DNA from 3 places in the Paenibacillus tritici genome. Region 2 is predicted to be linked to each of the others. Evidence: riboswitches for the same ligand, from Rfam matches in the RefSeq annotation. Region 2 holds a riboswitch; each other region holds the start of a gene.
What was found. A riboswitch is a leader RNA that binds a small molecule or an ion and turns the genes downstream of it on or off. The one in region 2 is predicted to bind S-adenosylmethionine.
Positions count from the first base shown of each region.

Region 1 (10,885 bases), 3.3 Mb from region 2:
CAGAAGATTCAGCCGGACCAGACCTTCACCCCTCCGGTAAAAGCAGCTATGCCTGCTGAGATGCAGTCCTATTCGGGATTGTACGGAACCGTGGGAGCGACACTCCCCATTACGGTTAAGGGTGGAGAGCTCACACTGCCGGTTCTTGCCGGACTGATCCCTGCTCAGAAATATGTATACACAGGCAAAGGACAATTCAAGAACAGCGATGGCAGTGCAGCCGTAAGCTTCGAAAAGCAGAAGAACGGCATCACCTATCTGAAGCTGGACGCCCATTTGAATATTCCCGGAATAGGCCAGATGCCGATGGTTACCTATGAATACCAGAAGCTGGAGGCCAATCCCCTGAATGCCTCTACGAAGCAGGCCTGGGAGAAGAGAAACGGGAAGCATTACTACGCCGTGGATGAAAAAATCAGCTCATTATTCTATCTGTCCCCCTCCATCTTGACGAAGACTATCGCGGTAGAGCAAGGGTACGCCACCGGAACGAAGATTGTGGACGGGAACACCGCCGTTAATGCCGCTGAAATCCCGGTGATGAACGGCAGAGATGCCTTTGATCTGAACTTCTCCACCAAGAACGGCCAGGAATATCTGACCATTGACGGAAATGACTATATCAGTGAAGATGCAGTGAAGCCTCTCTACGGAGGCCGTGCTTCCATCAGTACAGTACCTGCGAGCGGTCAGGCGGTATGGATGAAGCTGGATAAAAAGTCCGCCGGGCGAACAATGACTGTTACGGCACCGTCAACCGGCGGCTATGCTGTCTATGATGCCGATGGAGTGATCGTCAGCCACTCCATGGTGGGTAAAGACCCTTCCGTTGTATTACCGCAGGGCGGAATGGCGGTATTCGGCGGGAAGGCCGGAGATGTGTTCAAGATTCATCTTCAATAAATCTCTCGAACCGTCTCTCCAAATCTCGCAAACTTGCTTTAACGTGTTCGAGTATGTTTTAATGTAATCTAACTGAATAATACTCTTATCCAGAGTTCGGTGGAGGGCCTGGCCCGATGAAACCGCTGCAGCCGGTATACGCAAGTATGTACGGTGCGGCAACTAGAGGTATCCAAGATACCTTGCAAAGATGAGAGGGAGCTGACAGTTTATATGAACTGCCCCCTTTAATTAGGGGGCTTTTTTTATGCAGAGAGAGGAGAGAAACCTATGACACAATGGATTACAGAATTCATCCTTTTTTTCAAAGATTTGTCGTATGCCGGTATCGTCCTCGCCCTGTCGTTTGAATTCGTCCCTGCCGAGCTCGTTCTTCCGCTTGCCGGGTATTGGGTGTACCTGGGGGACATGAAGCTTATTCTTACGATCCTTGCCGGTACGCTCGGAGGTACCTTTGGTCCGCTCACGTTATATGCCCTGGGCCGGTATGGCGGCAGGCCTGCGATTGATAAGTACGGGAAGTACTTTTTCATCCGTCCGCATCATTTGGAGGCTTCCGACCGTTTTTTTGAGAAATACGGCAACGGTGTGGCTTTTTACGGGCGCTTCATCCCTGGAGTGAGAACCCTGATCTCTATCCCTTGCGGAATTGCCAAAATGAATGTGTTCGCCTTCAGTCTCTACACCTTCCTGGCCATGCTTCCGATTACCTCAATCTATGTCTATCTGGGCTTCAAATTAGGGGCGCAATGGGAGCATGTGGACCAGATTCTCAAGCCTTATATTATTCCGGCGGGTACGCTGTTCCTTGTAGGCTTCGGGCTGTATGTCCTATCCAAACGGATGAGAAGAAGACAAGCTTAATCCAATTGCAGTTGCAGTTCAGATTCAGGAGGAAATTATGGAAACTTGGTTTACTTGGCTAAAATATTTGCTGCTGGGGATCGTACAGGGAGTGACGGAACCTATTCCCGTCTCTTCCAGCGGGCATCTGATCATCGTACAACGTCTGCTCGGGATGGAGCAGAATGGGCTATCCTTTGAAATATTAACGAATACGGCCTCTTTAATCGCTATCTGTTTTATTTTTCGTAAGGATATCCTAGATTTGATTACAGGTGCCTTCCGTTACCTGCGCACGCGCAATTCGAAGTACCGGGCGGAGTTCATGTTCTGCCTCTACATCATCATCGGGACGATTCCCGCAGCCGTTGCTGCCGTCTTCTTCAAAGATACGATCGAACGTATCTTCACTTCCGTACATACCGTTGGCATCAGTCTACTCGTTACCGGAGTGGCCCTCTGGCTGATCCGCAATCTTCGCGGGCAGAAAAGAGACGGCAATCTTACCGTGCGGGATGCCATCATTGTCGGACTGGCTCAGGCGGTAGCCCTGATTCCGGGCATCAGCCGTTCCGGTTCTACCGTAATTGCCTCCATTGCGGTTGGGATGAAGCAGGAGACGGCCTTGAAGTTCTCCTTCATGCTGTACATTCCCATCAGTATTGGCGGGCTGATTATGGGCGCGTCCGACATCGCACATGATCCTAACCGCTCCGCGCTGGCGGTTCCCTACCTGATCGCCTTCCTCACCACACTTGTCGCAACCTACTATGCCATGAGATGGTTCATCGGCATTATGGCCAAGGGCAATCTGATTTACTTTTCCTATTATTGCTTCGTGGTAGGAACGTTACTGCTGATCTTGCTGTAAGTAGCCTAAGGGATCTTGTGGGGCGGGGAGCTTGGGGGAACTGAGGAACTTTGGGAACGCCATTGAGAGTAACTTCTCCTGCTGCGCCAAGCAAGTGGACAAACGTATCTTAATTCCTCGATTTATGCGGGATGAACGACAGCAAGTGGATAAACAGCATCTAAATTTGCTGGTTTTGGCTATAGTTGGTGAATTGGGCGGATTTAAGTGTTGTTTTTCCAACTGTTGTTCCAGCATCCCCCATTCGATCATCAGTAAGTGTAGAAAATCCAACTGTTTTCGGTCCTCTTCATACGTAACTATCCCTAGCTATGTGCTCAACAAAAACACCCCTTAGAAATGTTTCCTTTTCTAAGGGGTGTTGTCATCATAAGTAGCTGATCAGCCTATTGTCCCATCAATATCTTGGCATACGGCGAATCAATCGGCATCATGATCACCGGCTCATTCTTCAGCGTGGTCACGTAACTCTCCAGCGTACGATAGAAGCTGTAGAACTCAGGAGATTTTCCATAGGCCTGGTTATAGATCTTGGCAGCTTGCCCTTCGCCTTCGGCAATGATCTTCTTGGAGTCGGCTTCAGCCTGGGCCATCAGCTCTCTGGAGGTACGGTCAGCCTTGGACGTTATTTTCTTGGATTCCTCGTCCCCCTCAGACAGATAACGCGCGGCAATGGATTGACGGTCCGAGATCATGCGGTTATACACACTTTGCTTATTCTCTTCCGGCAGGTCGGTACGCTTGATCCGTACGTCGATCACTTCGATCCCGTAATTATCACGGGTTAAGGCCGCTACTACGTCTTTGGTGATCTCATCGTTAATATTGCCCCGTCCGGTGTCCTCACTAATAATATTCTCATAATTGACCTCCGAGAGCTTGCGGCGTACCGAGTTATATACCGCTTCATCAATACGCTGCACCCCGCCGCTTACCGATTGTACAGTTCTCAGGAACTGTGAGGCGTTGGTAATTCTCCAGACGGTATAATTATCAACGACAATCGGCTTCTGGTCCTTGGTCAGAATGCTGGTTGGCGAGCTCTCGTACGTCATCTGGTATTTGGGAAGCTCCGAGACATTCTCGATAAAAGGAAGCTTGAACTTTAGCCCCGGCTCATCAACGGTACGCATGGCTTCACCGAAACGCAGGACTACCTTGTATTCCCCTTCCTTCACGATATACATAGATCCGGCTAGCAGAATAATCAGAACTACAGCAGATATCATTGCGATAATAGGGTTCTTCTTCACTGGGCATCTCCTCCTTGCGGCGCTGCTGGAGCAGGCGGATTCACTGTGGCCGGGGCAGTCTTGCTGTCCGTCGTACTGCGCATAAGCTCATTCAGCGGCAGATAGTTCACAGTATCGCTATTCGAGTTGGTGATGAAAATCTTAGCGCTAGGCAGAATCGTCTCCAGCGTCTCCAGAATCAGCCGGCTTTCGGTTACGCTCTTATTGTTGCTGTATTCGGCATAAATGGCATTGAACTGGGCGACATCACCCTGCGCGTTCAGGATACGCGACTTCTTCTCGCCTTCGGCCCGCTCCAGCAGCGCCTGGGCTTCACCGCGCGCCTTAGGAATGATATCGTTCTCATACTTCTTGGCGTTGTTGATCTTCGTGTTCTTCTCTTCACGGGCGTTGGTTACCTCGCGGAATGCTTCCTCTACCTGGCCGCTCGGCGGCTCAATATCCTGGAATTTGATATCAATGATCTGAATGCCGGTGTTGTATTTCTTCTGCAGATCCACCAGCAGCACCCGCACCTTATCCTGAATCACTGTCTTCCCGTCCGTAATCGCATAATCCAGCTTCTCCGAACCAATCACTGCGCGGATCGACGAGCTGGCCGAGTTACGCAGGAATTTGTCCGGGTCATCAATGTTATACAGATAATCATGGATATTGCTAATCTTCCACTGGACTACAGCATCGGCAGAGACAATATTCTCATCACCCGTAATCATCATGGCTTCATCATCAACGGCTACTGCTCCTTCACCCTCCTGGCGGTACCCGATATGTATCCGCTGAGTCAGCTCCGCAGGCACTGTAATCACTTCCTGAATAGGATAAGGCCATTTGAAATGCAGCCCCGCCGAGGACTCGTTCGTATACTTGCCGAAGGTCAGAATAGCTGCACGTTCCTGCTCCTGCACGGTATAAAAGGAAGTGGAGCCTACATAAATCAATACAGCCGCTGCGGCTACCCCCACCCAAATCTTCTTGTACATTCCCGGCTTCAGCTTCGGCAGCCTGAGTCCCGGCATCTGATTATCGCCGTTCTGGTTCATGAAATTCAAGATGCATCGCTCCTTTTGGCGTGTTTTAGTCTTAATAAAGGTATATATACGTGAATAAAACAAATAAGTCGCAACTTTTACGACTTTGTTCAAGCTTGCTGAATTTTACTGCGTTTCTCTCTGGCTATTGCCTTGCCGCTATTTCACAGGATGGAGCTTCAAGTTCAAACCTTAAGTGGGTTTTACCCAAATGTTAATTCAAACAACGGGCCACGGCACGGGTGGAGGCTGAACCTCCATACACAGCAGTTGGAAAAATGTATCTTAATTCGTCGCTTTCTGAGGAATGTGCCTGAACAAGTGGATAAACAGCATCTACTGGGGTCCGTTTTGGCTACTTTGGGTGAAAGGGCAACATTTAAGTGTTGTTTATCCATCTGCTGTTCTGGCAGCGATCGTTCGTCCATCAGCAAGTGTAGAGAATCCAACTACTTCCGATTCCATTCACCACAAAACCCCGGGAAAGCGTAAGCTCGCGCGCTCTCCGGGGTTTTTGTTGTGAGCTAAATCTCATGAACTTCAGTTCTAAGACAGCTGCGGCTCTCTCTTCCTGCGTGCAGGTACCTGGCCCCCGTCCTCCAGCACCTTTCCCCAGTTGGCGGGATTGGTCAGGTCGGGGATACGCTGCTCCAGAATGGCCTGATATTGCAGCGCTTTTTGTTCCAGATGGGCAACGCGCTGCTTGGCTTCTTCGAGCTGAATGAGCGCTGCTTCCTTATATTCCATCATCAGCGCACAGCGCTGGGCAACGGTCGAATCGCCCTCCAGGCAGAGATCGACATAGGTTTTGATGCTTTCAATCGGCATCCCTGTCTGCTTAAGACACTTGATGCCATACAGCCAGTTGATCGAGTCGGCGTCGAACAGCCGGATATTATTTTTATTGCGCTGAACGGTCGGCACCAGGCCCTTATCTGTATAATAACGCACCGCATGTTCGGTGAGCCCTGTCATTTCGGCAGCTTCCTTAACAGTATGCATAATAACCCTCCTCGATAAAAAAAATACTACCCCCGCTTGACTTCGTGTTACACGAAGACGGTAGGCTTATTGTATAGCAAATCGGCCGCAACTGGAATCCCCGCTGCGATGCCTGCTGCCGGGGATGCGCTGCCGATTGCCATTATTAAGAGATGAACCACAGGAGGAATGATCATGCAGACTGTAACCTTGAACAATGGAGTGACCATGCCGATTCTCGGCTTCGGGGTCTACCAGATTTCGGATAGCGGGGAATGCGAGAACGCAGTGTACGAAGCCATAACCGCCGGGTACCGCTTAATTGATACGGCTGCCGGTTATCTGAATGAAGAGGCTGTCGGACGCGCGATCAAGCGCAGCGGTGTCCCGCGCGAAGAGCTGTTCATCACGACCAAGCTGTGGATTCAGGATGCCGGGTATGAGAGTGCCAAGCTGGCTTTTGCCAAATCGTTGAAGAAGCTGCAACTGGACTACCTGGATCTGTACTTGATTCATCAGCCGTTCGGGGATTATTACGGGGCATGGCGTGCGATGGAAGAGTTGTACCGCGAAGGCTCCATCAGAGCCATCGGGGTCAGCAACTTCCTCCCTGACCGTCTGATGGACCTTATCGTGCACAATGACATTGTGCCCGCCGTCAATCAGGTCGAGACGCATCCGTTCCACCAGCAGATTGATAACGCCGCTTTTATGAAGGAACAGGGTGTGCAGATTCAGTCGTGGGGACCGTTCGCCGAAGGACGCAACAACCTGTTCAGCAATGAAATGCTGTCCGCAATTGCGGTCAAACACAACAAATCTGTCGCCCAGGTTGTGCTGCGCTGGCTGGTTCAGCGCGATATTGTTGTGATTCCGAAGTCGGTGCGTAAAGAGCGGATCGTGGAGAACTTCGATATTTTTGATTTTGAGCTGAGTCCGGCGGACCTCGATCAGATTACTGCGCTGGATACCGGCGAGAGCCTCTTCTTCTCCCACCAGGACCCGGAAATCGCCAAGCGGCTGGGCAACTGGAAGGTTGATCTGTAAGCTCGACTCTTGACAAGGCTAATCCCTCAGCAGCACAGGCCCATGCACAAGTTGCATGGGCCTGTCTCTTTTTCAAATATACAGGTTATCCTCTTCAGCTCCTTGCCCTTCTCCTAACCTGCGCCCTAAGCTCACCTTACGGATTACGTACAAATTTGACTGCATCGGCGGCTACATACCCGCTTGTTCCGTTGTTACGAATAGTCACGCTACCCAAGGAACCGGCTGTGAAGGGATATGTGCCGATGAAATTCCATACCCCGCCGTTTGAGGTCTGGTCTATACTGTGCGTAGCCGTCCCTGCGGAATGAACGATGTCTAAGGGAATCGCAGTGGAGCGGTTGATATGCTGCGGCCACATCATATAGACGCTGTAGGTAGCTGTGACGGGTAAGTCTGGCGTGAAGGTCACACTTTTACTGCCTTTGCCGCTGTTGTCATCATGCAGATAGTTGGCGCCGTACCGGTCAGTCTGCACCGCAGCAGTCTTCCAGCCTCCAGTCTTCAGCACTCCTGTAGTGTCATTATTGTCTACAATAACCTCTTCACCAGGAAGGGTCGGCGGTGTGCCGTTGCCCAGATCAAAAGAAGCCTTGAACGTCTTGCCCTTGGCTGCGCTGACATTCACTGTTAATTTAATGGTCGGGCTGAGCTGCGTTACAGTAACCCCGGAATCTGCTGTGTACCCGCTTGCCGAACGGTCCAGCTCCACCTCAATGACGCCGGTGCCCGCTTGGGTCGGATCGCTGACGGACAGCTCCAATGTATCCCCGGCTTCCCGGGTCATCACCGCCGCTTTTTTGTTGACAGTGATCAGATCGGCGGAGCTTGCCCCATCCTCCCAGAAATTCGCTCCGGTGATGCCGAGCTTTGTTTCTTTTACCGCTTGGACACTGGATGAATTCGCAAGCACTTGAATGTCTGGAGTAGCAGCATAGTTGGCCACTTGGGCAGAGGATTTACCCGGAAGCAGCACATATTGATATTCCCCGCCCCCCGGATTAACCCCGTGCTCCAGCCATAAGGTCATATAATTGCGGGTGACCGGCGTGGAAGGTGTGACCGGACGGGGGTTGATCTGCTTCCAGTTGCCAGTTCTGGCTTCTCTCTTAGCAGCAAGCGATACCGTCTGCGGAAAATAATATCCAGTATCCGCACCGGCGGTGCTTCCCGACAAATGAGCCCACTCCACCTGATCCAGGGTCGATGCCCCGCCCAAAATGGCAGGCTCCACTTCACCGTTCACAGTTAGCGTATTGCTGCCCGCCGTGTTCAGCTTCCGGTTCTCAACGATCGTCTCCACAGCAATATTATCCGTGCTGCTGATGCCCGCACCGAGCGCAACCACTTCGTCATCGAACATAAACCAAGATTTCTTGGCTCCAAGCGTACGGCCCGCGTACTGCAAATCCATACCCGAGCTTCCATATAGATTCTGGATATCGGTGCCGCCGGTCCACGGCTTGGTGCTGGTGTGGCTGCTTGAAGCGGTCTGCGACAGCACCGTTGTTCCCGGCAGACGGTAACTATCGACAGTTGGCCAGTAATCCTCACTGTATTGTTCAAGGTCACTGTTATATAAGCTGGTCATACCCGCCGAGGTATACCAGGCTTTGGCGTTCTCGCTGTTGATCGCTTCGTAGCTGCTGATGCGGCTGGAATACATTGCAAGCCCGAAGCTATAGCCCGGCCGGTGCTGAACGGCCCGATCCATCGCCGAGAACTGCTTATAACCTATAAGCTCTGCCGCCGGTTCAATCAACGGGTCCCCGGTTATCGTCTTGGCCTGAGCGATAGCGGGTACGGGGGCATCAGCATAGAAGGATTTGAATGTATCCGATAGAATCCAGCCTTTAAGCATCTTCTCAAAATCGGCTGATGGAGCGGGCGGCGCAATTGCAGACAGCAGCAGAATCCCTTGCATCACCCGATGCCCTGCTTCATGGTCCTGACTGTAATGCCTGGAGATTTCCCGGCCCCGGACCATATCCATGATCGCCCCCTTGTACATCACCGGCTGATAGGAGTTATACACCCATTCCCACACATTGGACTGCTTGGGATCAGCGACCTGCCAGGAAGAGCCGTGAAGAATCACCATCAGATCACTTACAGCCAGCAGCAGATCAATTCCATAACCTCCGGTATAGGGGATATTATTATGCTGAATGAATGAACCATCCCGGTAGAAGCCGTCTCCGCTAAGCGTATAATTGAAAATAGAGGACAGGCCATCGCGCGCCGCGGCGATTTTGGCCCCGTCTTTGACGAGAATTCCCCGCTCGCCTACAACTATCGCTTTCCAGGCACGGTTGGCTCCAGTCAAGGTAACTGCGGGCGAGAAGCGTTCCACCGCTGTCATATAATTAGTGACTTGAGCCGGGCTCAAAACGTCATACATCAGCACCGCCGTATCATTAAGCTGCATGGGAATGCCGATTTGCCAATCCCACCAGTTACTCGTTCCGCTGGCCGTCGGCGTTACCGCCTCGTGATATCGGGTGGTGTACATATAATCGAGTGCAGCCACGATATCGCTCCCGAGCTGACTATCCCCATGCAGCGCCGTGCCGGCCGTGGCATACGCGAGCGCCATCGTCTTCAGCCGTTCATAGGTTACCCGGATCTGAATCGAGTTCCCGATGCCCGGGTTATCGCTCCACAGATAGGTACGGCTGGGCGAGGTATTCATCGTCTGCCAGTAACCGTCCGCTTCGTTCGCCAGCTTGGTGAGGGCTACGGCAATATCAGCATCCGCTGTATTCAGGGAGGGACCTCCTGTAAGCATCACCTTCCGGTTCTCCCGCATCCCGTCGAATTCATCCGCCGCACGGGCACGTTCCGTTACTCCCCCCAATCCGCTGATCGACAGCAGCAGCACTAACGCCACCAAGCCGCTTTTTATGAGTAACCTTCTCGTTAACGTTCCTCTCATTCCCCACCTTCTCATCCATATTCCCCCTTTTCATTGGATTAAACATTTTCACGGCTTCCCTTCACACAAACATGCTTTGCCTGCTCATAGTTCGGCTTTACTCACACAAACATGCTTCAGCATTCCTCACACAAACTTGCTTTCTGCACCCTTGCTTCAGTATTCCCCACTCATAAAGATACTCGTTGTAAAGCGCTTACATTTAATAGTATAGATAGGGTCTGGTAGTAAAAGAAACTGCCTGCATTCGAGAAAAGGTATGAGATTTCGAGTGTTACGGTGAAGATGTGCCTTATTTACGCCTGCTGCCCACTTTCTGCGGATTGAGGTGCACATTTACTCCTCATTCACGCCCACCGCCCACTTTCTGCGGATTGGAGTGCACTTTTACACCTCACTCCCGCCTGCCGCCCACTTTTGACAGATTGAGGTGCACTTTTGCTCCTCACTCACGCCTGCCGTCCACTTTTGACGGAACGAGGTGCACTTTTGCTCCTCATTCACGCCTGCTGCCCACTTTCGGTCTACTCAAAGGGATTTGTACCTCTCCTTTCCTCCTCTAGCCCACTTCCAGCCCATTCAAAGGGATTAATCCCTCTTCTTTCCTCCTCTAGCCCACTTCCAGCCCATTCAAAGGGATTTATACCTTTCATTTCCTCCTCTAGCCCACTTCCAGCTTAATCAAAGGGATATATCCCTCTCATTTCCTCATCGAACCTACTTCCAGCTTAATCAGAGGGATTTATACCTCTCATTTCCTCATCGAACCTACTTCCAGCAAATTCAGAGGGATTAATCCCTCTGAATCTTCCAGAAAAAAGCCGCAAACCCTTGCAGTGCTCGGCGTGCGGCGTTCAGCTTGCGACTTACCACCCACAGCTCACCAGCTCAGTACACTTCATAACTAAGCTGATCCGCCAGCTCATCCTCATGGTCAAACACTGCATAGATGCAGAGCTGACCAGCCGGTGTATCCCCGGCATCGTAGCCGATACGGAAGGAGTGGTCTTCGGCAAACGTC
Region 1 is NZ_CP073365.1:5,376,042-5,386,926, forward strand. Features, by position in the region: gene KDC22_RS23145 (serine hydrolase domain-containing protein) at 1-903, shown strand, start outside; SAM riboswitch class I at 986-1,100, shown strand; gene KDC22_RS23150 (DedA family protein) at 1,174-1,767, shown strand; gene KDC22_RS23155 (undecaprenyl-diphosphate phosphatase) at 1,805-2,617, shown strand; gene hflC (protease modulator HflC) at 3,004-3,870, opposite strand; gene hflK (FtsH protease activity modulator HflK) at 3,867-4,913, opposite strand; gene KDC22_RS23170 (MerR family transcriptional regulator) at 5,448-5,903, opposite strand; gene KDC22_RS23175 (aldo/keto reductase) at 6,078-6,929, shown strand; gene KDC22_RS23180 (polysaccharide lyase family 8 super-sandwich domain-containing protein) at 7,066-9,819, opposite strand; gene KDC22_RS23185 (leucine-rich repeat domain-containing protein) at 10,753-10,885, opposite strand, start outside.
Region 1: it holds a riboswitch for S-adenosylmethionine, as region 2 does, so the genes downstream of both, KDC22_RS23150 (DedA family protein) here and metA (homoserine O-acetyltransferase MetA) in region 2, are expected to answer to the same signal.

Region 2 (10,885 bases):
GGAGGGGAATAAGGAGGGCGACCTTTCTTCTCCGGGTGCGCTGACAGCACTTGAGGAGACAGAAGGCCTTGCGCAGCCTTCCCCGGTTATCGCCGTTGCCCGGGATGCGGCGTTCAATTTCTATTACGCCGACAATCTGGAGCTGCTCGCCCGTGCCGGTGCCCGGCTGGTTCACTTCAGCCCGCTCAGTGGCAAGGGGATTCCGCCGGAAGCTGACGGCATCTATATCGGGGGCGGGTTCCCGGAGGAATTCGCGGCAGAGATTGCCGCGAATTCGCTCTTCCTGAGCGGGCTCAGGTCCGCTGCAGCCGCCGGAATGCCGCTATATGCGGAATGCGGCGGCTATATGGTTCTGGCCCGCAGTTTGACTGACCGCTCCGGCGCGGTACATGAGATGGCCGGAATCATTCCGGCACATACCGGGATGCAGGAGCGCCGGGCGGCACTAGGGTATCGTGAAGTAACAGCACTTCACGATTGCCTCCTGCTCAATCGGGGTGAGCGTCTGCGCGGCCATGAATTCCATTATTCCGTCATGAGCTATCCTGACGGCGAGGCCCGGACCTATGCCTACGAGAGCAAAGGCAGAGGGGGCAGCCAGCCTGAGGGATACATCAGCGGGAACATCATGGCTGCTTATGCGCATATTCATCTGGCTTCGTATTTCCCGGCAGCGGAGCGGCTTGTAGCAGCCTGCCGGACTTACCGGGAGGAGAAGCTGGCCAAGTTGCAGCAGATCTAGAGTTCCAAACCGGAAGCGCAGCAGAAATTGAACTAGTGACAGCTAACTCACTGTATAGATTGAACTTGAAAATATACAGACAGGGAAAAGTGGCGTAGGGGAATTTTGGCACTGTAGGAGCGGTAGCGTCCGCTTTGTCACCGGATTTCTACCGTGATTAGCGGCTTGAATTAAAGAAATCGGGTGACAACAGCGGCCGGAGGGCCAAACATTCTCTGGAGTCACGGCAAACCCAGTTCATAAAACTTACAAGTTCAATCTATATAGCAGCTAACTCAGCAGTAACTGAACTCAACACAAATCCTGCACGAAATACAACATTCCCCACATCATATGGCCCCCTGAACGGGGAGTGTTGTACATAAGGCAGCATTTCACTTCGAAGCAAGCCGATTAGTGGAACAATTCTTGCATTTTCTGCAACAATGCCTGCATTTACCCAAGTAGCTTCCCTATATGTCAACCGCTTGTCATACATCGGTGAGCCACGTATAATAGGAGCGAGAGAACGCTTTATTATCCCGCTGGCCGGCGACCGGCTTGTCTTTTTTCAAGGGGAATAGTTGGTATTATATGCTGAGGAATTGCAAATTCCGGAAGCTGTCACCTAATGATGTGTATGGAGAAGGGAGAACGCTGCAGTGAAATTGTTGGGAGCGATTGAAGCAGGAGGAACAAAGTTTGTATGCGGAATCGGGAATGAGGACGGGACGATTATCGACCGGGTGAGTTTTCCGACGGAGACCCCTCAAGAAACAATGGGCCAGGTGATCAATTATTTTGCGGGCAAAGAAGTGGAAGCCATCGGCATCGGTTCGTTCGGACCGATTGACCCGGTTATTGGCAGCCCTACCTATGGATATATTACTACCACACCGAAACCCCACTGGGGCGGATATAATCTGGTGGGAGCCGTTGAGGAGCATTTCCAGGTACCCATCGGTTTCGATACGGATGTGAACGGGGCAGCTCTGGGCGAGTACACCTGGGGAGCAGCTCAAGGGCTGGATAGCTGTCTGTACATCACTGTGGGCACCGGGATCGGCGCTGGCGCAGTCGTTGGCGGGAAGCTGATCCATGGGCTGTCCCATCCGGAGATGGGCCATATTCTGGTCCGTCGTCATCCCGAGGACCACTACGAAGGCTTCTGTCCTTATCACGGGGACTGCCTGGAAGGCCTGGCAGCCGGTCCGGCTATCGGCAAACGCTGGGGCAAGCCGGCGGGTGAGCTGCCTGCGGACCATCCGGCCTGGGCGATGGAGGCCCACTATCTGGCCCATGCCCTGATGAACTATGTGCTGATCCTCTCGCCGCAGAAGATCGTTATGGGCGGCGGCGTGATGAAGCAGAGTCAGCTTTTCCCGATGATCCACACTAAGCTGCAGGAATTGCTCGGCGGATATGTACAGCATCCGGCACTCAATGAGGCGATTGGCAGTTATATTGTTCCTCCGCAGCTTGGGGACAACGCGGGTCTGTCCGGCGCGCTGGGTCTGGCTAGGCTGGCTTTGGACCGGAAGTAGGCATTCTGTTAAAAAGACATTGACTGTTACGTAATATATGGTATCCTAGGTTTTAACAGTATAGCATTTAAGAGGAAGCACCTCTTTCACGAATTTCGTGGGAGAGGTGCTTTTTTTTGTGCCAAGATAAGAATTTATATGCTCAATGCTATAAAGAGTTCTTATCTTTATGCATACTGTAAGACGACGAAGGTAGGGATTCATATGCAGATTGTATTTATGAACCGTTTGTCCAGAATATCAGGAGTGGACCAGGAGGTTTTTGCCCAGCTATGGATTGGAGAAGAGGAAGGGCTGTGGCGTCTGGGCTGGCGTGACTTCTCCGGCGAACAGGAGACGGGCGACAGCCTGTGGTATGAAGGCGGGTCGTGGAATGAGATGCTGTGTGTATACCGGCATGAGCTTGCAGTGAAGATGGGGGATGGCTACCGCCCGCTAATTGACGGTGTATTTCATGAGGAGGATAATCTCAGCGGCCGCAGCCAGGAGCAGCTTAAGCTGCAGTATTACAGCGAGCATTACGGGAATGAAGCGGTCTTTGAGGAGCTGTGCTCCTGGCGCAGGGGGAAGGCCTCCAGCGAACGGAAGGCACCTTATATTCTGGCCAGCAACCGTCTGCTGCGTATGATCAGTGCATTTCTCCCCCGTACACCGGAGGAGCTGCTGCAGCTTCCGGGGGTGGGTGAAGGCAAAGCTTCGCAGTATGGCGCCGACTGGCTAAGCATTACCTCGGCTGTAGAACGCGAGCATGACTTTCCGTTAAGCTGGGTGAATCATACGATTGATGAAGAGAGCTTTGTGTCCTGGCATTATAAGCAGAAGGAGCTTAAGTACAAGAAGCAATTAGAGCGGCTGAGACTGCGCCGTGTTCTGCTCCAGGGGATTGAAGAAGGGCAGGGAATGGAGCAGCTCACAGCGCTTAGCGGAGTGTCCCGCCGTGAAGTGCTTGAGGTGGTGGAAGAGCTGGAGAAGGACGGCTATTCCGCCGAGAAGCTCATTGCCTTTGAACTCAGTGAAGTGACCTCTGAAGAACAGAACAATATATGGACAGCCTATGAGCTGATCGGCGACAACTTCCTGAAGCCTGTCCTCTACAAAGTGTATGGGGAGGATTTCGCACCTGCTGACGGCCTGGATCTGTATTACGAACGCCTGCGGCTGATCCGACTCCGCATCCGGCGGGAGCAGCCAGCTACCCTGGGAATGGCAACTTAGCTGCTAGTGAGTATCCGAATGCGGCGGAGAGGTCAGGAGGATCTGAATTCCCGGCTTGTGCAGCGGTAGGTACATACAGGCGACACAAGTGGAAACGGCTTTGCTATTCTTGTAAAGGGCGACATACCAAAAAGACGAAGGCTTCCGAAACCCTAAGGTATACGGTGCCTTCGTCCTGCATATTCGTCCGCCGTCCTTCATAGCCAATCCTTCTTGCGGAAGATCACAAGCATTCCGCAGCCGAGGGTTACCATAACGGCAATGACGCCATAGTAGCCGTACTCGGTGTGGATCTCCGGGATATTGTCAAAGTTCATGCCGTAGATTCCGGTAATCACGGTCAGCGGCATGAATATGGTGGTAATTGCCGTAAATACACGCATGATTTCATTGGCGCGGTTCGCAATACTGGATTGATAAGCTTCGCGTAAGTTGCCCATGAGATCGCGGTACGTTTCAAACGTTTCAGAGATCTTGACCGCATTTTCGTAGATGTCACTGAAATACTTCTGCAATTGATCGTCGATCAGGCGAAGATCCTTCTTATTCAGCGTGTTGATAACTTCCTTCTGCGGGCCGAGCATCTTCTTCAGCCAGAGAATCTCACTGCGCAGACCAATGATCTCGCTCAGATGCGTTTTCTTGGTATGCATGAGGATGTCTTCTTCCAGCTTCTCAATCCGCGCTTCAATCCGGTCACCGACCGAGAAGAAGTTGTCGACAACGAGGTCGATCAGCAGATACAGGAAGCGGTCAGGTGTACTGACCTCCTGCTCCCACAGTGCGGGCTTCAGGACACGCAGCTCATGGATCTTCTGCTTCGTAACGGTAATAATGAAATGTCTGCCCAGGAACACGTTGAGCGCACGGAGGAAGATTTCCTCATCATCGAACCGGATACTGTTCACTACGATAAAATAATGGCTCTCATAAATCTCCAGCTTCGGACGCTGATCCTCTTCACTGAGACAGTCTTCCACAGCCAGATCATGCAGCCCGTATATAGGCTGAAGCTCTACAAGGTCCTCCACATCTGCATCAATCCAGTAGAACCCCTCGGCAGGGGCGGTTAAAGTTTCTTCAATATTGTCAATAGGCGTAAAAACCCCTGCATTCACCAGCCGGATTTTCATCTGATTCACTCCTTCACTCCCCGGTCTTCTCCGGGGGTATGCTAATTTCAGCACACGGAAAAAATCAGCTTGGCCGGTGGTACAATCATGGATGAAGGCCAAAAGACGGTCCGAGAGCATGAAGAATAAGGGCTCCCGCCGCCGGCAAGCTGATGTTAATCCTGTGTGGTTGTTCGTTCTGCACGCATATTCGCGAGCCCGGGTCGCCTTCCATTCTTCTCTCACCTCTTCTTTTCGCCGTTTTGGGTTTGAAACACTTGTCTAGTATAACGCCGGGGTATGCCTCTTACAAGAGAAATTCTTTTCAATCTCAAGGCTCCTTAAGCATTGTATGGACTTGACGAAAAGGAGGTTCATGATTTAAAGTGAAATTTAAGAAAAAGCATCTACGGATGCTGTGGTACATCCAATTGAATACAGCTAAATCTTATCAAGAGCAGGTGGAGGGACTAGCCCGATGAAACCCGGCAACCGGCGTGTGAACGCACGGTGCTAAATCTTGCGGAAGCTTTGCAGGGACGTTATGCGTCCGGCGGAAGTTCTCTGGCAGATGAGAGGGCGCATATGACTGAATTATATGACCTTTCTCGCCCGGGAAAGGTCTTTTTTCGCTACCCTGCAACAAGCTCAACCGCCTAAGCGGAACCCAATTTCAGTTAAGGAGTGGATACAGCAATGCCTATCAAAATTCCCGACAGCCTGCCGGCCAAGGAAGTATTATCCGGTGAGAATATATTCGTAATGGATGAAAGCCAGGCCTTTCATCAGGATATCCGTCCCCTCAGGATCGCCATCCTGAATCTGATGCCAACGAAAGAAACTACAGAGACACAGCTGCTGCGCCTTATCGGGAATTCCCCGCTTCAGGTGGATGTGGTTCTGCTGCATCCCAGCTCCCATACCTCGAAAAATACATCGGCTGAGCATCTGAAGAGCTTTTATAAGACCTTCGATGAGATCAGCGACCGCCGTTTTGACGGCCTGATCATAACCGGCGCTCCCGTAGAACAGCTGGAATTCGAGGATGTGAACTACTGGGAAGAGCTGAAAGTGATTATGGAGTGGAGCAAACAGAATGTGACCTCGACGATGCACATCTGTTGGGCTGCGCAGGCAGGGCTGTATCATCACTTTGGCGTACGTAAGGTGAGCCTGCCGGACAAATGCTTTGGAGTGTTTCCGCATACGCTGAACCATAATAATGTCAAGCTGCTGCGCGGCTTCGATGAAGTGTTCCATGTTCCGCATTCCCGTCATACCGACGTCTCCCGTGAAGATATAGAGCAGAATCCTGAGCTGCAGATTCTGGCCGAGTCCGAGGAGGCCGGGGTCTACCTGGTAGCCACTCATGACGGGAAGCAGATTTTTGTCACCGGACATTCGGAATACGATCCGTTCTCGCTGAAATGGGAGTATGACCGGGATATCGCCAAGGGGATGGAAGTGCAGCTGCCGAAGCACTATTATCCAAAGGATGATCCAACCCGTACACCGCCGGCTGTCTGGCGCGCCCATGCCAACTTATTATTCGCTAATTGGCTCAATTACTATGTATACCAAGAGACTCCTTACGATATCGGGGCATTTATCTAAAAGTTAAAAGTTATATTTATATATAGAAGCAATGGTTATCGCACACAAACTTTTAGGAGGCAGTGGAGATGGATGAGAAACTGAGAATTGAGAGCAGACTGGCACAGATTGGTTCAATGGAGGACCCCGCCACCGGGGCGATTAATTATCCGATTTATCATGCGACGGCCTTCCGTCACCCTAGACTTGGACAGAGCACAGGCTTTGACTACATCCGCACCAAAAATCCTACCCGCACTGTGCTCGAAGATGCAGCAGCAGCACTGGAATCCGGGGATGCCGGCTTCGCCTGCGCCTCCGGAATGGCTGCACTGACTACGGTGTTCACCTTGTTTGGACAAGGGGATCATCTCATTGTATCACTGGACCTGTACGGCGGAACCTACCGGCTGCTCGAACGGATTCTCGCCAAATACGGCATCAGCGCCTCGTATGTGGACACCAATGATCTCGATGGCCTGGAGGCGGCCCGCCAGCCGGGCACCAAGGGCGTATTCATTGAGACACCAACCAATCCGCTGATGATGATTACGGATATTGAAGCGGTATGTACCTGGGCCCGTCATCACGGGCTGCTCTCGATTGTCGATAACACGCTGCTGACTCCGTTCTTCCAGCGTCCGCTTGAGCTGGGGGCAGATATTGTTGTTCACAGTGCGACCAAATATCTGGGCGGGCATAACGATGTACTAGCCGGGCTTATTGTTACCAAGGGCGCGGAACTGTCGGCAGAGATGGCTGTGCTGCATAACTCCCTGGGAGCCGTTCTTGCCCCGAATGACAGCTATCAGCTGATGAAGGGGATGAAGACACTGGCCCTGCGCATGGAGCGGCATGAGAGCAATGCGCTGGCCATCGCCCGCTATCTGCTGGAGCATCCGGCGATTGCCGAAGTCTTCCATCCGGGACTGCCGGACCATCCGGGGTACGCGATTCAGAACCGCCAATCCTCCGGCAACACGGGCATCTTCTCCTTCAAGGTGAAGGATGCAAGATACGTGGAGCCGTTGCTCCGCCATATCCGCCTGATTGCCTTCGCCGAGAGTCTCGGCGGGGTGGAATCGCTGATGACCTACCCGGCGGTGCAGACCCATGCCGATATTCCTGCGGAAATCCGCGATGCGGTCGGCGTAGATGACCGGCTGCTGCGTTTCTCGGTCGGCATCGAGCATGTGGAGGATCTGATCGCTGATCTTACGCAGGCATTGGAAGCCGCCCGGAGCGAATTGGAGTAGAACAGCATTCGCCCTCCGTCCGGCTAAGCCGGATCAGCATAGGATTAGAGCAGCAGCGCCCAAGGTGCTGCTGTTTGACTTTGTATCAGGACCGTAATCTCATTTCTGGCCCTAAAAGATTTTTCAAGCTCAGCGGATTGTGATACGATGGGGGAACGGGTTAATAAAATGATAAAAATTTATATAACTTCATAGATTAAGAGGAGGCCGTCAACGATGAGTGCAATTGATCTTATTCTGGATAAGACACTTAAGGGTGAACGTCTTCAATTGGAAGACACGATCACGTTGTTCGAGAGCAATGAAATTGAGAAGATGGGGGCGGCGGCAGATATTATTATGAAGCGCTGGCACCCGGACCCGCTGGCTACCTTCGTCATCGGCCGCAATATTAACTATACGAACGTATGTGATGTGTACTGCCGCTTCTGCGCCTTCTACCGCAGACCGGGTTCTGAGGAAGGCTATGTGCTTCCCGATGAAACGATCTATCAGAAGATTGCAGAGACAATCAGTGTGAACGGGACAGAGATTCTGATGCAGGGCGGCACGAATCCGAATCTGCCGTTCAGCTACTATACGGATATTCTGCGCGGCATCAAGCAGCGGTTCCCGGAGATTACGATGCACTCCTTCTCACCGGCGGAGATTATGAAGATGGTGGAGGTCTCCGGTCTGCCGCTGGAGCAGGTGATGCGTGAGATCCATGCCGCAGGTCTGGATTCCCTGCCCGGCGGAGGCGCCGAGATTCTTGACGACCGTACACGCCGCAAGATCAGCCGGCTTAAGGGCTCCTGGCGCGAGTGGATGGATGTCATGCAGACCGCACACCGGATCGGCATGAACACGACAGCCACGATGGTTATCGGGCTGGGCGAGAGCATGGAAGAGCGGGCGCTGCATCTGCTGCGTGTCCGTGAAGCGCAGGATGAATGTATTGCGAACAAATACGACTCCGAAGGGTTCCTGGCGTTCATCTCCTGGACCTTCCAGCCGGATAATACGAACCTGAAGCTTGACCGGCAGACACCGGAGGAATATCTGAAGACTGTAGCCATCAGCCGTCTGGTGCTGGATAATATCAAGAACTTCCAGTCTTCCTGGGTAACGATGGGTCCTGAGGTGGGCAAGCTCTCCCTGCAATACGGTTGCAATGACTTCGGCAGCACGATGATTGAGGAGAACGTAGTTTCTTCGGCGGGCGCAACCCACAAGGTCAACATCGAGTCAATCACCCAGCTCATCCGCGAAGCAGGCAAGATCCCGGCGCAGCGCAACACGCGCTACGACATCCTGCGGGTGTTCGATGATGCGAATGCGAAGATCGACAATGATTTTGTAATGCAGAACTAGAGGCTAGCTATAGGGTGCTTTTGGCATAATAGGATAACAATAACGCTTATTTAATATTAATCCGTAAGGCGAGGATTAGTTATGGATAAGCGTTATTTGTCTTTTATAAGTACAATGATAATTCGGATAGCTTATGGATGTTTAGATATTCGGTGCTTTCTTGCGAATCCGGTCTTGAAAGGACTAATACTATTCTCCCAGTTCAAAACTAAGTGTCATATTATCAAAATAATCATAAATACCGGCATTTTTAAGAACCCTTTTGATGGATGGGTCTGTATCTGAAATAATTCCAAGCTTATACTTTTGTTTCAAATCTCCAAGTGTCTTTGTTGTATGATCCAGAAAAACATAATTAGAATCGTTATACACTCTATCATATGCAATGATTTCAGCTTGTTCGTATGTAATGTGAATTTCAGGTAACCATTCAGCAAGGGTTCTATAGTAATTGATATACCTTTCAAGCTCTTCCTCTTCAGTTTTGTAAATTTCATTTTTGACGTATTCATTTGCTTTTGAAATTGCAGTGTTAAATGTATCTTGGGGTATAGACCATAGGATTTGTGGGTTTATATATTCCAAAGCTTTCACTGTTATTCTCCAATCCCCTGTTGCAGGGCGGAAAATCGTCCAGCCAAGATCGAAAAATATACCACGTACTGGTTTATTTATAGTCATCTCAATCCTCCTGAATTTAATCTGTTTTTTTCCTAATTCACCCATACCCTAAACACAATGTGTCCATCCCGCACCTCCTCATCGGCATAGATAGTATTGAAGGAAGCGCCCCCCAGAGTCTTCAACCGTGTCAGGTTATAGACTAGCGCAAACGCCAGCTTAGGATCACTGGTCCGATAGCCGTCATACTCGCCTTCCCCAAGCCGGTTGTAGGCATCGCTCATTACCCACTCTTCCGCTTCCCGCAAAGTATCAAACGTAAGCATTTCCTCAAACCAGCGTATATTTTGCAGGGAGAGAGCTCGCTTCTCAGCTTTAAGCCATAAAAACTCCTCATGGGTGTTCTTTTCCTCGTCCAAGGTTAACCCTCCTTTTACCAATTGTAACGCTATCGCTTCTACAGTTCCAAATTTCCCCTTCGCTTCCAAGTTTACATCCCGTTAATGATCGTGTCACAATTTACAAAACTCGCAATCCCCGTTAACCCAATCTGATAGATTCATTTGTATTTAATATGTTACGCTTTGACGGTCAATTTAAAGAGATTAACTGGGAGGGTATAAGATTCTATGGGACAAAAGCGTTGGAACAAGCCTGTCGCTTCACTATTGGCTACCACTGTGATTACGGCTCAGGTACTGGGCGGAGTCGTTGCCGGTTCAGTACTTGGAGCGGAGAAGGCAGAAGCGGCCGGGAGTGCAGAGGTTGCATCAGGGGCCATCAACCTGCGTCTGATGAGCACTACGGATGTGCATACCAATGTGATGGGCTGGGACTACTTTAAGAACAGCGGATCTGTAACCGTGGGACTCGACCGGACGGCAACGCTGGTGAAGCAGGCCCGGGCTGAAGCCAAAGGGATTAATAACCTTTTACTGGATAACGGTGATTTGATTCAGGGGACACCTCTCGGAACGCTTGCTTCCAAGCAGGTCGATGCCGAAGGAAGAACTACGCAGATCAATCCGATGATTGCGGCGCTGAATACAATGAAATACGATGCTGCAACCCTCGGCAACCATGAATTTAACTATGGCCTTCCTTATCTTGAGAGCATTACTTCGGCTACTTCCGCCACCTATGAATATACCAATATTCCTTTTATTAATGCGAATGTGTATGTCGATGATCAAGACAGCAATGAAGCCAATGATGTCAACTACTTCACCCCATATATTATATTGGACAAAAAAGTGCTCGACAGCAGCAACGTGGAGCATACCGTAAAGGTCGGGCTCCTGGGCCTGGTTACTCCGCAGATCATGGAATGGGACAAGTTGAACCTTGAGGGCAAGGTTGTCACCAAGGATATCGCTGCCACCGCCGCTAAATTTATTCCGGAGATGAAGGAAGCCGGTGCAGATATCATCGTTGCGATGGCGCACACGGGGTATGATTCCAAAGCAGCTT
Region 2 is NZ_CP073365.1:2,115,856-2,126,740, forward strand. Features, by position in the region: gene KDC22_RS08930 (cobyrinic acid a,c-diamide synthase CobB) at 1-742, shown strand, start outside; gene KDC22_RS08935 (ROK family protein) at 1,384-2,265, shown strand; gene KDC22_RS08940 (HRDC domain-containing protein) at 2,470-3,480, shown strand; gene corA (magnesium/cobalt transporter CorA) at 3,678-4,613, opposite strand; SAM riboswitch class I at 5,038-5,170, shown strand; gene metA (homoserine O-acetyltransferase MetA) at 5,289-6,206, shown strand; gene KDC22_RS08955 (PLP-dependent transferase) at 6,275-7,441, shown strand; gene mqnC (cyclic dehypoxanthinyl futalosine synthase) at 7,658-8,794, shown strand; gene KDC22_RS08965 (HAD family hydrolase) at 8,984-9,520, opposite strand; gene KDC22_RS08970 (hypothetical protein) at 9,508-9,834, opposite strand; gene KDC22_RS08975 (bifunctional 2',3'-cyclic-nucleotide 2'-phosphodiesterase/3'-nucleotidase) at 10,045-10,885, shown strand, end outside.

Region 3 (10,885 bases), 3.4 Mb from region 2:
GCATCCGTCATATGCTGCAAATTCGTGATCTGCAGGACGAAACCGGCGGATTCATGGTCTTCATTCCGCTGTCCATGCAGCCCAAGAACAAGAATGCCGGCATTATGCGCCGCAACTCTGCTTACGAGGACTTGAAGACCATTGCGGTCAGCCGGCTGATGCTGGATAATTTCGACCATATCAAGGCCTACTTCATTAATATCGGGGCCCAGTTGACCCAGGTAGCCCTTAGCTTCGGAGCCTCTGACGTACACGGCACGATCCTTAAGGAACGGATCAGCCATGCTGCCGGTGCACTGACACCCGAGGGTCTGACCCGGGAAGAGCTGATCTGGCTCGTGAAGGGCGCCGGACGGATTCCGGTAGAGCGGGATACCTTCTACAACGAGATCAAAGTATACGAATAAACGAATATCAGCACTGTCATTCGCAGAACTGCCTTGTCTATTTTTGTATCCGAAAGGAAGATCAGTTCGCATGAGAACGTTACTTGTCCTGGGCGGCGGCTACGGCGGTCTTGCCCTCATTCAGCAATTGCTTAATAACCATCTCCCGCATGATGTGGAGATCGTCCTGGTAGACCGGATGCCCTATCAGGGGATCAAGACCGAATATTATGCACTGGCCGCAGGTACCGTCACGGATTATCATCTGCGGATTCAATTTCCGGTTCACCCCCGCCTGACCGTACGTTACGGGGAAGTGGGCTCCATTCATTTGGACAGCCGGATGATCTTCCTCGACTCCGGGGAGCCGATATCCTATGATATTCTGGCGATTGCCCTCGGTTGTACGGATAATTTCCACAACATACCTGGCGCCCAAGAGTATGCTTGCAGTATTCAGAGCTTCGCAGGAACCCGGGAAACCTACCGCCGGCTGAACGATGTGAAGCCTTATGGAACGGTCAACATTGTGGGCGGAGGATTAAGCGGTGTAGAGATTGCTTCAGAGCTAAGGGAGAGCCGGCCCGACCTGAACATCTCCATTATGGACCGGGGAGAACGCATATTGTCTTCTTTCCCGGCCAAGCTGTCTGCCTATGTGGAGGAGTGGTTCAATGAGCATCAGGTGGAGACGATGGGCCGGGTATCCGTCTCACATGTAGAAAAGGATGCCATCTTCAATGGCACCCAGGCGATTCCTGCTGATGTAACGGTATGGACTGCCGGAATTCAGCCTGTGCAGGTCGTGCAGCAGCTTGAACTTCCCAAAGACCGCGGAGGACGGCTTATTGTCGGGAAATATTATAATATAGCCGATTATCCGGAGGTCTATGTGATCGGGGACTGTGCCAGCCTGCCCTTCGCACCCAGTGCACAGGCAGCGGGCGCCCAAGGAGAACAGGTGGGACAGATTATTCAGGCGTTATGGCGCAATGAAACGCCGAAGCTGCATAAGATCAGGCTCAAGGGAACCCTTGGGTCACTGGGTAAAAACGCAGGCTTCGGCCTGATGGGCCGCCGCTCCGTCATGGGCCGCGTTCCGCGCCTGCTGAAGAGCGGCGTCCTGTGGATGTCCAAGCGCCATTTCGGTTAGGTATTCGGTTAGGTATTCGGTTAGGTACATGGCGGGTCCTGGTACAATCCCGGCTTAATCAATCTCAAGGTTGTCCCAGGCCTCTGCTTCCTGAATAGCGGCTTCAATGGCATCTTCCAATGCGGCAGGGGAATCGGCTTCAATAATCTCCCCGTCCACCATAACGAACGGCTGCATGTAACATTCGCCGCAGTTATTCAGACAGCCATATTCCACCACATCATATTCGGGGTTTTGTTCCAGCTTAAGCTTGAGTGCTTCCGTGCCATGTCCGATGTTGCTGGCACAAAATTCTATAATTGGTCTCATGATGATCTCCCTATTCTGCACTAACCATTTTATTTTTTAAGTTTTTGTACTATAATAAACATACGAAAGGAGTGATTGAGAAATGAGTGAGAACGTACAAAGCGCAACCATGTATGATGAAGTACTGGAAGTGCTCGATAAACTTCGTCCGTTCCTGCAGCGCGATGGCGGTGACGTGGAACTGATTGATGTTGAAGACGGCATCGTCAAGTTGAAACTTATGGGTGCATGCGGCAGTTGCCCAAGCTCCACGATCACGCTTAAAGCCGGGATCGAACGCGCCCTCGTTGAAGAAGTAGAAGGCGTGGAAGAAGTTATTCAAGTATTCTAATCCCGTTTCATAAACCGTCCCGGCCTTCCGATGAAGGCCGGGATTTTTTTATTATATTAAATTTTACATTTCGGATCAACCTTAATTCATAGCGGATGGAACTAATTCCAGCATATGGACTGCCTGTCTCTGCAAAAAAAACCAGAGATGCCGGCAGCCATTTCCGGCCGCCCGGACATCTCCGGTCATCAGTCTTCGTTATATTGCCTTAGTCTCAAGCTTAGAATGCCGGGATAATGGCACCTTCGTATTTCTCTTCGATGAAGGCTTTGGCTTCTGCAGAGTTCAGGGCTGCTGCCAGCTTCTTGATCGCATCGGAATCCTTATTGTCAGGACGGGCTACCAGCAGGTTGGCATACGGAGAATCCCCGCCTTCGATGAACAAAGCATCCTTTGTTGGAACCAGACCGGCATCCAGAGCAAAGTTCGTATTAATCAGCGCCAGATCTACTTCCTCCAACTGACGTGGCAGCATGGCAGCATCCAGCTCAATGATATCCAGCTTCTTAGGGTTCTCAGTGATATCTGCTTTGGTGGAAGCAATGTTAGTGTCGTCCTTCAAGGTGATCAGGCCATTCTTGGCCAGCAGAATCAGTGCGCGTCCTCCGTTAGTAGCATCATTCGGGATCGCTACCTTGGCACCTTCAGCCAATTCGTCGATGGATTTGATCTTCTTGGAATAGGCGCCGAAGGGTTCAACATGAACTGCGGTTACAGATACAAGATCCGTGCCGTTCTTGGTATTCTGATCATCCAGATAAGGCTTGTGCTGGAAGAAGTTCGCATCGAGCTGCTTCTCGGCAAGTTGTGTATTAGGAAGAATATAATCTGTGAATTCTTTGATTTCGAGCTTAATGCCTTGGGCTTCAAGCAGCGGGGCAATCGCTTTGAGGATTTCCGCATGCGGTACAGGAGAAGCTCCAATGACCAGGGTTACCGGGTCCGCAGCAGGCGCAGTAGTGGGTTCAGCCGCTGCCGCTTCTGTCGGTGCGGTTGTTGCCGGAGCATTGTTCGCAGTTTTATTGTTTCCGCAGGCTGCAATCACCAATATCAAGGTCAAGCTGAAGAATGTAAGCAGTACTTTTTTCATCTGTAAATCCCCCTCTAATCAGTATGGTTTGTATGAATAAGGCTCTATATGGATGTACCTTATTTCCGTGTAAAATGTCTAACCAGCCGGTCACCGGCCATTTGCAGCAGCTGCACCAGAATCACCATCAGAGCTACCGCGATAATCATGACTTCCTTCTCATAACGATAGTAGCCGTAGCGGATGGCCAGGTCACCCAGACCGCCGCCGCCGATCATCCCCGACATTGCAGTATAGGAGACTAGCGTAACTATGGTGATGGTAACTCCGGCAAGCAGGCCTGGACGAGCCTCGGGCAGCAGTACACGCATAACAATCTGGCCCGTGGAGGCTCCCATACCCTGCGCCGCTTCAATGATTCCCCGGTCCACCTCACGCAGCGCCGTTTCAACCAGCCTCGCGAAGAAGGGAGCCGCGCCGATCACCAGTGCCGGAATCGTTCCAAGTACACCTATGGAGGTGCCCATAATGGATTTGCTTAATGGAATCAGCGCCACCATCAGAATGATAAACGGAACAGACCGCAGGATATTCACAATGAATGATAATGCCGAGTAAACAGCCCTGATAATAACGTTATTTGATTTGCCCCATAAATATAACACAATTCCGAGTGGTAAACCAAGGATTATTGTAAATATTCCTGAAATAGCGATCATTTTAAGCGTGGCAATCGTCGCATCAAGCATTTCATCCCAATTGATACCGCTAAAATCTAATCCGCCCATTACAAAATCACCTCCACATCAAGGCCCTGGGCCGTAAGCTCAGTAATCGTGACTTGAACAGCATCGGCAGGTCCTTCGAACCTGACGATTAACTGCCCGTAAGGAACGTCCTTGATCGTCGAAATGGTTCCGTGGAGAATGGCGAAATGAACACCGGTTCCCTGCACCACTTGGGAGAGTGTGGACTCATATGTCTTATGTCCGAGAAAAGTAATTTTGACCGCCTGTGTGTACCCTGTATGCACCGCGTCAATCGCTTCCCTGAGCGGTCCTTCCGACTGAGTTTCACTGCGGATGAACTCTTTCGTAACCTCATGCTTCGGTTTCAGAAATACCTGAGCCACTTCGCCCTGTTCCACAATTCCGCCGCCATGGATAACCGCAACGCGGTCGCAGATGCTCTGAATAACATGCATCTCATGGGTGATCAGCACGATGGTCAGATTGAACTTGGTATTGATATCCATAAGCAGACGCAGAATGGAGTCTGTTGTCTGCGGATCAAGCGCCGAGGTCGCTTCATCGCATAACAGAACGTCAGGATCACTTGCCAGCGCCCGGGCTATACCGACACGCTGCTTCTGGCCCCCTGATAACTCAGCCGGATACTTGTTCCAATGCTCTTCCAGCCCCACGAGGAACAGCAGTTCTTTCACCTTGCGCTCTATCTCAGCTCCCTCCGTTCCGGCCAGCCGCAGCGGAAAAGCGATATTATTATACACCGTTGCCGAGGAGAGGAGATTGAAGTGCTGAAAGATCATTCCGATCTTACGCCGCTGCACCTGCAGCTGGTGCTTGCGGAGTGCCGTCAGCTCCACACCGTCTACCCAGACCTCGCCCTGAGTCGGGCGTTCCAGCAGATTAATGCAGCGGATCAGCGTGCTTTTGCCCGCCCCGGAGTGGCCGATCACCCCGAAGATCTCCCCCTTCTTAATCGACAGGCTCAGCGCAGAGAGTGCTGTCGCTTGCTTGCTCCCTTTACCGTATACTTTGGTCAAATTCTTCAACTCTATCAATCGTCCCGTCCTCCTTCTTACTATCCTGATCTTATAACCAAAAAAGCCCCCTACGATCCATGCAGATCGCAAGAGGCCTGTGTGTATAATGACAATGCCTTCTCATCTGCCAAATACCACACATCTGGCGGCATTGTAGGAATTAGCACCATGACATTTGGATGCAGCCCTTACGCTGGATTCAAACCGGTTGCCGGGCTTCATCGGGCCTATCCCTCCGCCGCTCTCGATAAGATAAAAAGTATGAAATTTATATATTCCGTTTCATGTCAGAAGTGAATGTATGCCTAAGTATATTCAGTTTCCGGTTTTTTGTCAAAGGTAAGTTTTTACGAATCAGCTTGTCCGGATTTCAGGCTGGGAGCGGCTTTGTTCTTGTGCCATTGCTCATTACCATACCTGAATGCGGCAGCCAGGGATTTGCATACCATCTCCAGGCTCTGCTTCAAATCCTCCAGATGACTGTCGAGATCCTCCAGGCGAATCTTGTCATGCAGCCCCTGATGACGCTGCCAGAGATCGTCGGTCATCTCCGCATTCATGTAATGGATCTCGGCATTGCGCCGTTTGCGCAGATTCTCTACCGGTTCACGGTAGGAATTCTTGATTCGCTCCAGCTCATCCGCCAGCGGGTTATGCGCCCTAAGCAGCTGAAATTGCCGCAGTACCGTGAAATAAGAGAAGTGTGTCTTAACCTTGCCCGTATCCAGATGGTACAGACTATTCAGTACCGTCCCCAGCTTGTCGAGTAGCGAGAAGACACGGATGAAGCCATTTTTATAAAAATACACATATCTGGCGTACTCCCCCTGCTCCATGGACGACATGTCATCCATATAACCGGCAACCACTGACTTCCGGTAAAAGGCAGCAGCGAACCAGCTCTGCTCCAGCTCGTCCAGGGAAGAGATCAGACCGCGTGTCCATATTTCCAGCTTACGGAATTCATGGTCCCGGTCTTCATGGGCAATCATCTCCTTGCGCAGCATGGAGGCAGCCTTCGCCATGTGTTCCATGGCTTCAGCCAGCACCCCGCTGTTCTCGCGCGGAGGCTCTCCCAGCAATATCCGCAGCATATTCGGCCTCCTTAACGTTTTGCGGAAGATCCGCTTCTTCGATTAATACTTGTGAGCAATCCTATGCCTGAGGGAAATAACGGTGCCAGTTGCGGTCCACCCGTTCTGCAATATCCTCCCGCGTAGCCAACTCCTCCGGGTATCCCGGCTTCATTCTGGCATCTATAATGAGCGGCAGCGAATAGCTGAAGCCACCGCGCTGCACCTGGGCCGCCGAATAGATATCGTCGGCCGGATTGAAACGGGTGAATACCGTCCATAAGAATGAGGTCTGCGTGCGGACCGCTTCTTCCGCATGATCCACCAGAACAATCAGCGGCCAGGCGGTCTCCTGTTCCTTGAAGTAAGACACCAGTCTGTCCGGCAGCTCCGGGTCCTCTTCATAGGATGCACCGGAAACGGCTAAACATCCTCCGCAATAAGGCACAGCGGCGGTGATTGATGGAAGTTGGCCCTCTGTGTACGTCCTTGGGAGCTGGCGGACCGGGCTTCCGATGCCGGCCATCACAGCTTTGCTGCCATGATTCAGCTTGCGTCCGGTGTAATCCAGCGTATCCATCGAGGTATTGGCGAAGATCGTTAAGTCCGTCTGCGGGTTGAACCGCTCCAGCACTGTTTCCAGCAGCTTGGGGAAATCGGTAAGTTCCACCGGCACATTCGTCAAAAGCAGGAATTTGGTTAAAGAGAGCTGGCCTTCCCCCAGGATACGAAAAGCAGACACCATATACTCCCGCGGGTAACTTTCCCTGACCACTGCTGCAGTCAGCGAATGCGAGCCGGATTCCGAATAAGACCACAACGCTTTTACGGAAGGGATCAGCAGAGGATAGGCCGGAGACAGCAGCCGCTGTAAATAATCCTTCAGATAATAATCCTCCTGGCGCGGCTTGCCGGTAATCGTCGCCGGATAGATGGCATCCTTGCGGTGCCACATCCGCTGGACATGCATAACCGGGAAATCATGCTGCATCGAATAATAACCAAAGGGGCTGCCATACGGCCCTTCCGCTCTCCGCTCCAGCGGGGATACCCGTCCACGGATCGAGAATTCCGCCTCGGCTGGAATCCTGTGCCCTCCGAGTGGGTCCTGTACCATAGGGAGCTTGCCGCCCAGCATGAACGATGCCAGCAGCAGCTCGGGAATCCGTTCCGAGACCGGAGCCACGGCGGCAGCAATCAGGGCAGGCGGTCCGCCGATGAAGACCGACACGGGCAGGGTCTCCCCGAGAAGCTCTGCCTGCGAATGATGGAATCCGCCTCCCTTATGAATCTGCCAGTGGATGCCGGTGGTGCTGTCATCGTATATCTGAATCCGGTACATTCCGAGATTATGATCTTTGGGGTTGGTTATATTCTCTGTGTAGACCAGAGGAAGTGTAATGAATGACCCGCCATCCTTTGGCCAGGCTGTAATCCGGGGCAGCTCCTTCAGCGGATCATTGCTGCGGCAGACCCCGAGTACCGGGGCTTCGCCTTGCGGTATATTTTTGGTGCCTGCCCTCAGCAGTTCAAGCAGCACCGTCTTCTCCCGCCACAGGCCTGCTGCTGAAGGCGGAATCAGAATCTCCATTGCTGATGTCAGTGACTTCAGCAGTTGCTCCGGCCGGGTCCCGAAGGCCTTGTTCACCCTCCGGACCGTACCGAACAGATTCGTAGCCACCGGAAACGGCGTTCCTTGCACATTCGTGAACAGCAGGGCCGGTCCTTCCTCCTGTACCACCCGGCGGTGAATTTCGGCAAGCTCCAGATGCGGATCAACCGGAGTCTCAATCACTGCGAGATCCTTATCTCTACGGAGCTGCTCAATCCATTGTCGTAAATTACTGTATCGCACTATAGCGTTCCTCCTCAAACAGGACCTTATGCTGACCTGTCCCCCGTTGCCGTGTGATTACCGTTTGCTGCCTCCCCCGCTTAACTGCCAGACCCGGACGCTCATGTAGCACAACACCCCAAAAAGCCCGGAGATCAGCACGATATGGGACAACGCAGCAAATATGTACAGCCTTTCATTATATAACGTATAGACAACAGCCGCTCCGCTGAATACCTGCATCAGGCATAGCAGAACTGCCGACACCCCCAGAGCCCGCAGCTCAGGAATATCTTTATGCTTCCAGAAGGCCAGATGGCCAAGGACAGCCGTAAGGATGAACAGAAGCGCCGCCGCCATCCGGTGCACAAATACGATCCCCACTCCGCCGCTCATCTCCGGAATCCATTCCCCGTTGCACAGCGGCCAGCCCGAGCACCCGCCCTGAGAGCTGGTGTGGCTTACGTAGGCCCCGATATAGACAACGATATAAGAATATACTGCAGTAACCCATGTTAAGTTGCGGAAGCCCTTGCGGACTACAGGTTGTTCCGTACGGCTATCTCCGCCCAAGCCGAAAGCCTGTCTGGTCCCGAGCGCCAGCATCAGCGAACTGGCAAAAGCAATCAGCGAAAAGCCCATATGCAGGGCCATTACTGGAGCAGACTGTGATTTCACAACTGCAAGCGCTCCCATTCCACCTTGAACGATAACGAACAGGAGGGTCAGCCGGGCATAAGCAAGCAAATCCCTGCGGTGCCGGGCGTAACGCCAAAAGGCAAACATGGAAGCCAGAGACAGGAGGCCTGCCAATCCGCTGAACAAACGGTGGGTATATTCAATTAAAGAGCCTATCGTATAGGCAGGAATCAGCCTTCCGTGGCACAGCGGCCACTGATTTCCGCACTCCAGTCCCGAACCGGTCTTGGACACCACTACACCGCCAAACAATGCCATAAACATAATGAGACAGGTCATATAGCTGAGCCATTTCAATTGATGTGTCGTCAATGTTATCACCCGCATTTTATAGGAATGAGTTAGGAGTACATACAGCTAAATAAAATTAAATTATATATTTAGAAAAAAAGCACCGCTTCTGCTCGGGTAGGGCGAAAGCGGTGCTGCTTCATTACTTGTGAATACTGAGATAAACTTCCAGCGACGTATCCAGGAATTTCTCAATGTCCTCCCGGGACTTCCGGAGCTTATTCACAAATCTGACCAGTTCCCGTCCATCGGTGTACGCGACAAAGCTTGGAATGCCCAGTATATTCTGCTCCTGGCTGACATCGCCTACGGCATCGACATCCACTTCTACCAGGGTAAGGCGGTCTGTATATTGTTTCTCCACATCCGGCATGAACGGATCAATGAATTTGCAATCCACGCACCAATCTGCCTTGAATACCGCCACTGTCAGGCGCGGAGACTGAATTGCCACCTGGAACTGGGCAGGCGAGCTGATTTTGTCCATCTATTGACCATTCCTTTCTAATAAAAAGGTTGTACTCGTCCTTTCTCCTTAAGTGAAGCAAAATGTACGGAATAAGTCAAATAAAAAAGACAAAATAAGACAATCATCACAGCATTATTCGCCGGCACGTACACGGGCAGGCTGTAATTTCATCAAAGGCCCCAGCAGCTTGCGCAGCGGACGGGGATAACCTGCAATCTCCTGGCTGCTGAGTACACCCAGAATAATCAAGAGAACCAGGTATACAATGACTACTGCCGCTCCAACCACCAGACAAGTGATCAGGAAGGCCAGACGGGCCGGCATCAGATGAGTCATTAATATTCCCGCTTCATTCAGGCCATAACCGATGCCTGCCGAAGCCAGGACAGCAATGGAGAAGCCTCCCCAGCGTTTGCCGAGAATGGCAAAAGGTACGATTTTTTTGAGCATCCGCAGGTTAAGCAGTGTAATGACAATGAAGCACAGGGCTGTGGAGCCGATAATGCCATAGATGCCGAACCACTGGCTGAACAGGAAGTTTGAGCCGAACTTTACCAGGATACCGACCAGCACGTAGTACATGGAAATCCGCGATTTGCCCATTCCGAGCAGGATCGAGTTGGTGGTCATCATCGTAATCTGGAAAATAGTGCCCAGCGTCAGCATCGCCACAATCCCGCTGCCGTCCATTGTTTTGAACAGCAGTCCATTCACAGAATAAGCAGCCACGACCAGGGAGAGTACAACCGGGGTACCGGTCAGAATGGAAACACGCATTGCCAGTGTGACCTGACGCTGCAGGTGCTGCTCATCTTTACGTGCGTAGGCGGCAGAAATGATCGGAATCAGCGACGCACTAAGGGCAATCGACAATACCGGAGGAATACCGGCTACACTCTGTGCCCGGCTGCCGAAGATCCCCAGCGTCCAGGTAGCCTCCTTCAAGCCGATTTGTCCGCTAAGCAGCGGCACAATAAAGGAAGTATCAATAAAGTTCACCACAGGCACTGTAACGGAGGATAATACAATCGGTATGGACAGTTTGAAAATATCCTTGTAAATCTTCAGAAGAGGCAGACGAGCTTCATTGGATTCATAAAGCGCGATCTTCTCCTCGCTGTTGCGCAGCTTCCTTGCATAATACAGCATCACGCCGAAGGCTCCGATACTGCCGAGCACACTGCCGAAGGAGGCACCCGCTGCCATCCAGGTGTTGCTGTATCCCTGGCGCAGCAGAATGAACGCAAGCAGAATGGCCGTTGATACCCGGGCAATCTGCTCGACAATCTGTGAGATGCCCCCGGCCATCATATTGTTACGCCCCTGGAAATAACCGCGCATCATCGCGATTGCGGGGAACAACAGCAGCGCCGGAGCAATCGCCCGGATGGCCAGTGTACTCTCGGGAACCTTACTGGATTCCGCGTAATAAGGAGCGGCTATGTAGAGTATTACACTCATAAGCACACCTACCACAGCAGCAAAAATCAGGGCTGCCCGGTACACCTGCTGCGCTTCATGCGG
Region 3 is NZ_CP073365.1:6,435,141-6,446,025, forward strand. Features, by position in the region: gene mqnE (aminofutalosine synthase MqnE) at 1-407, shown strand, start outside; gene KDC22_RS27585 (NAD(P)/FAD-dependent oxidoreductase) at 478-1,539, shown strand; gene KDC22_RS27590 (YuzB family protein) at 1,594-1,848, opposite strand; gene KDC22_RS27595 (NifU family protein) at 1,931-2,179, shown strand; gene KDC22_RS27600 (MetQ/NlpA family ABC transporter substrate-binding protein) at 2,400-3,269, opposite strand; gene KDC22_RS27605 (methionine ABC transporter permease) at 3,329-3,997, opposite strand; gene KDC22_RS27610 (methionine ABC transporter ATP-binding protein) at 3,997-5,013, opposite strand; SAM riboswitch class I at 5,113-5,249, opposite strand; gene KDC22_RS27615 (Cthe_2314 family HEPN domain-containing protein) at 5,343-6,089, opposite strand; gene KDC22_RS27620 (UbiD family decarboxylase) at 6,151-7,923, opposite strand; gene KDC22_RS27625 (COX15/CtaA family protein) at 7,981-8,913, opposite strand; gene KDC22_RS27630 (thioredoxin family protein) at 9,035-9,379, opposite strand; gene KDC22_RS27635 (putative polysaccharide biosynthesis protein) at 9,494-10,885, opposite strand, start outside.
Region 3: it holds a riboswitch for S-adenosylmethionine, as region 2 does, so the genes downstream of both, KDC22_RS27610 (methionine ABC transporter ATP-binding protein) here and metA (homoserine O-acetyltransferase MetA) in region 2, are expected to answer to the same signal.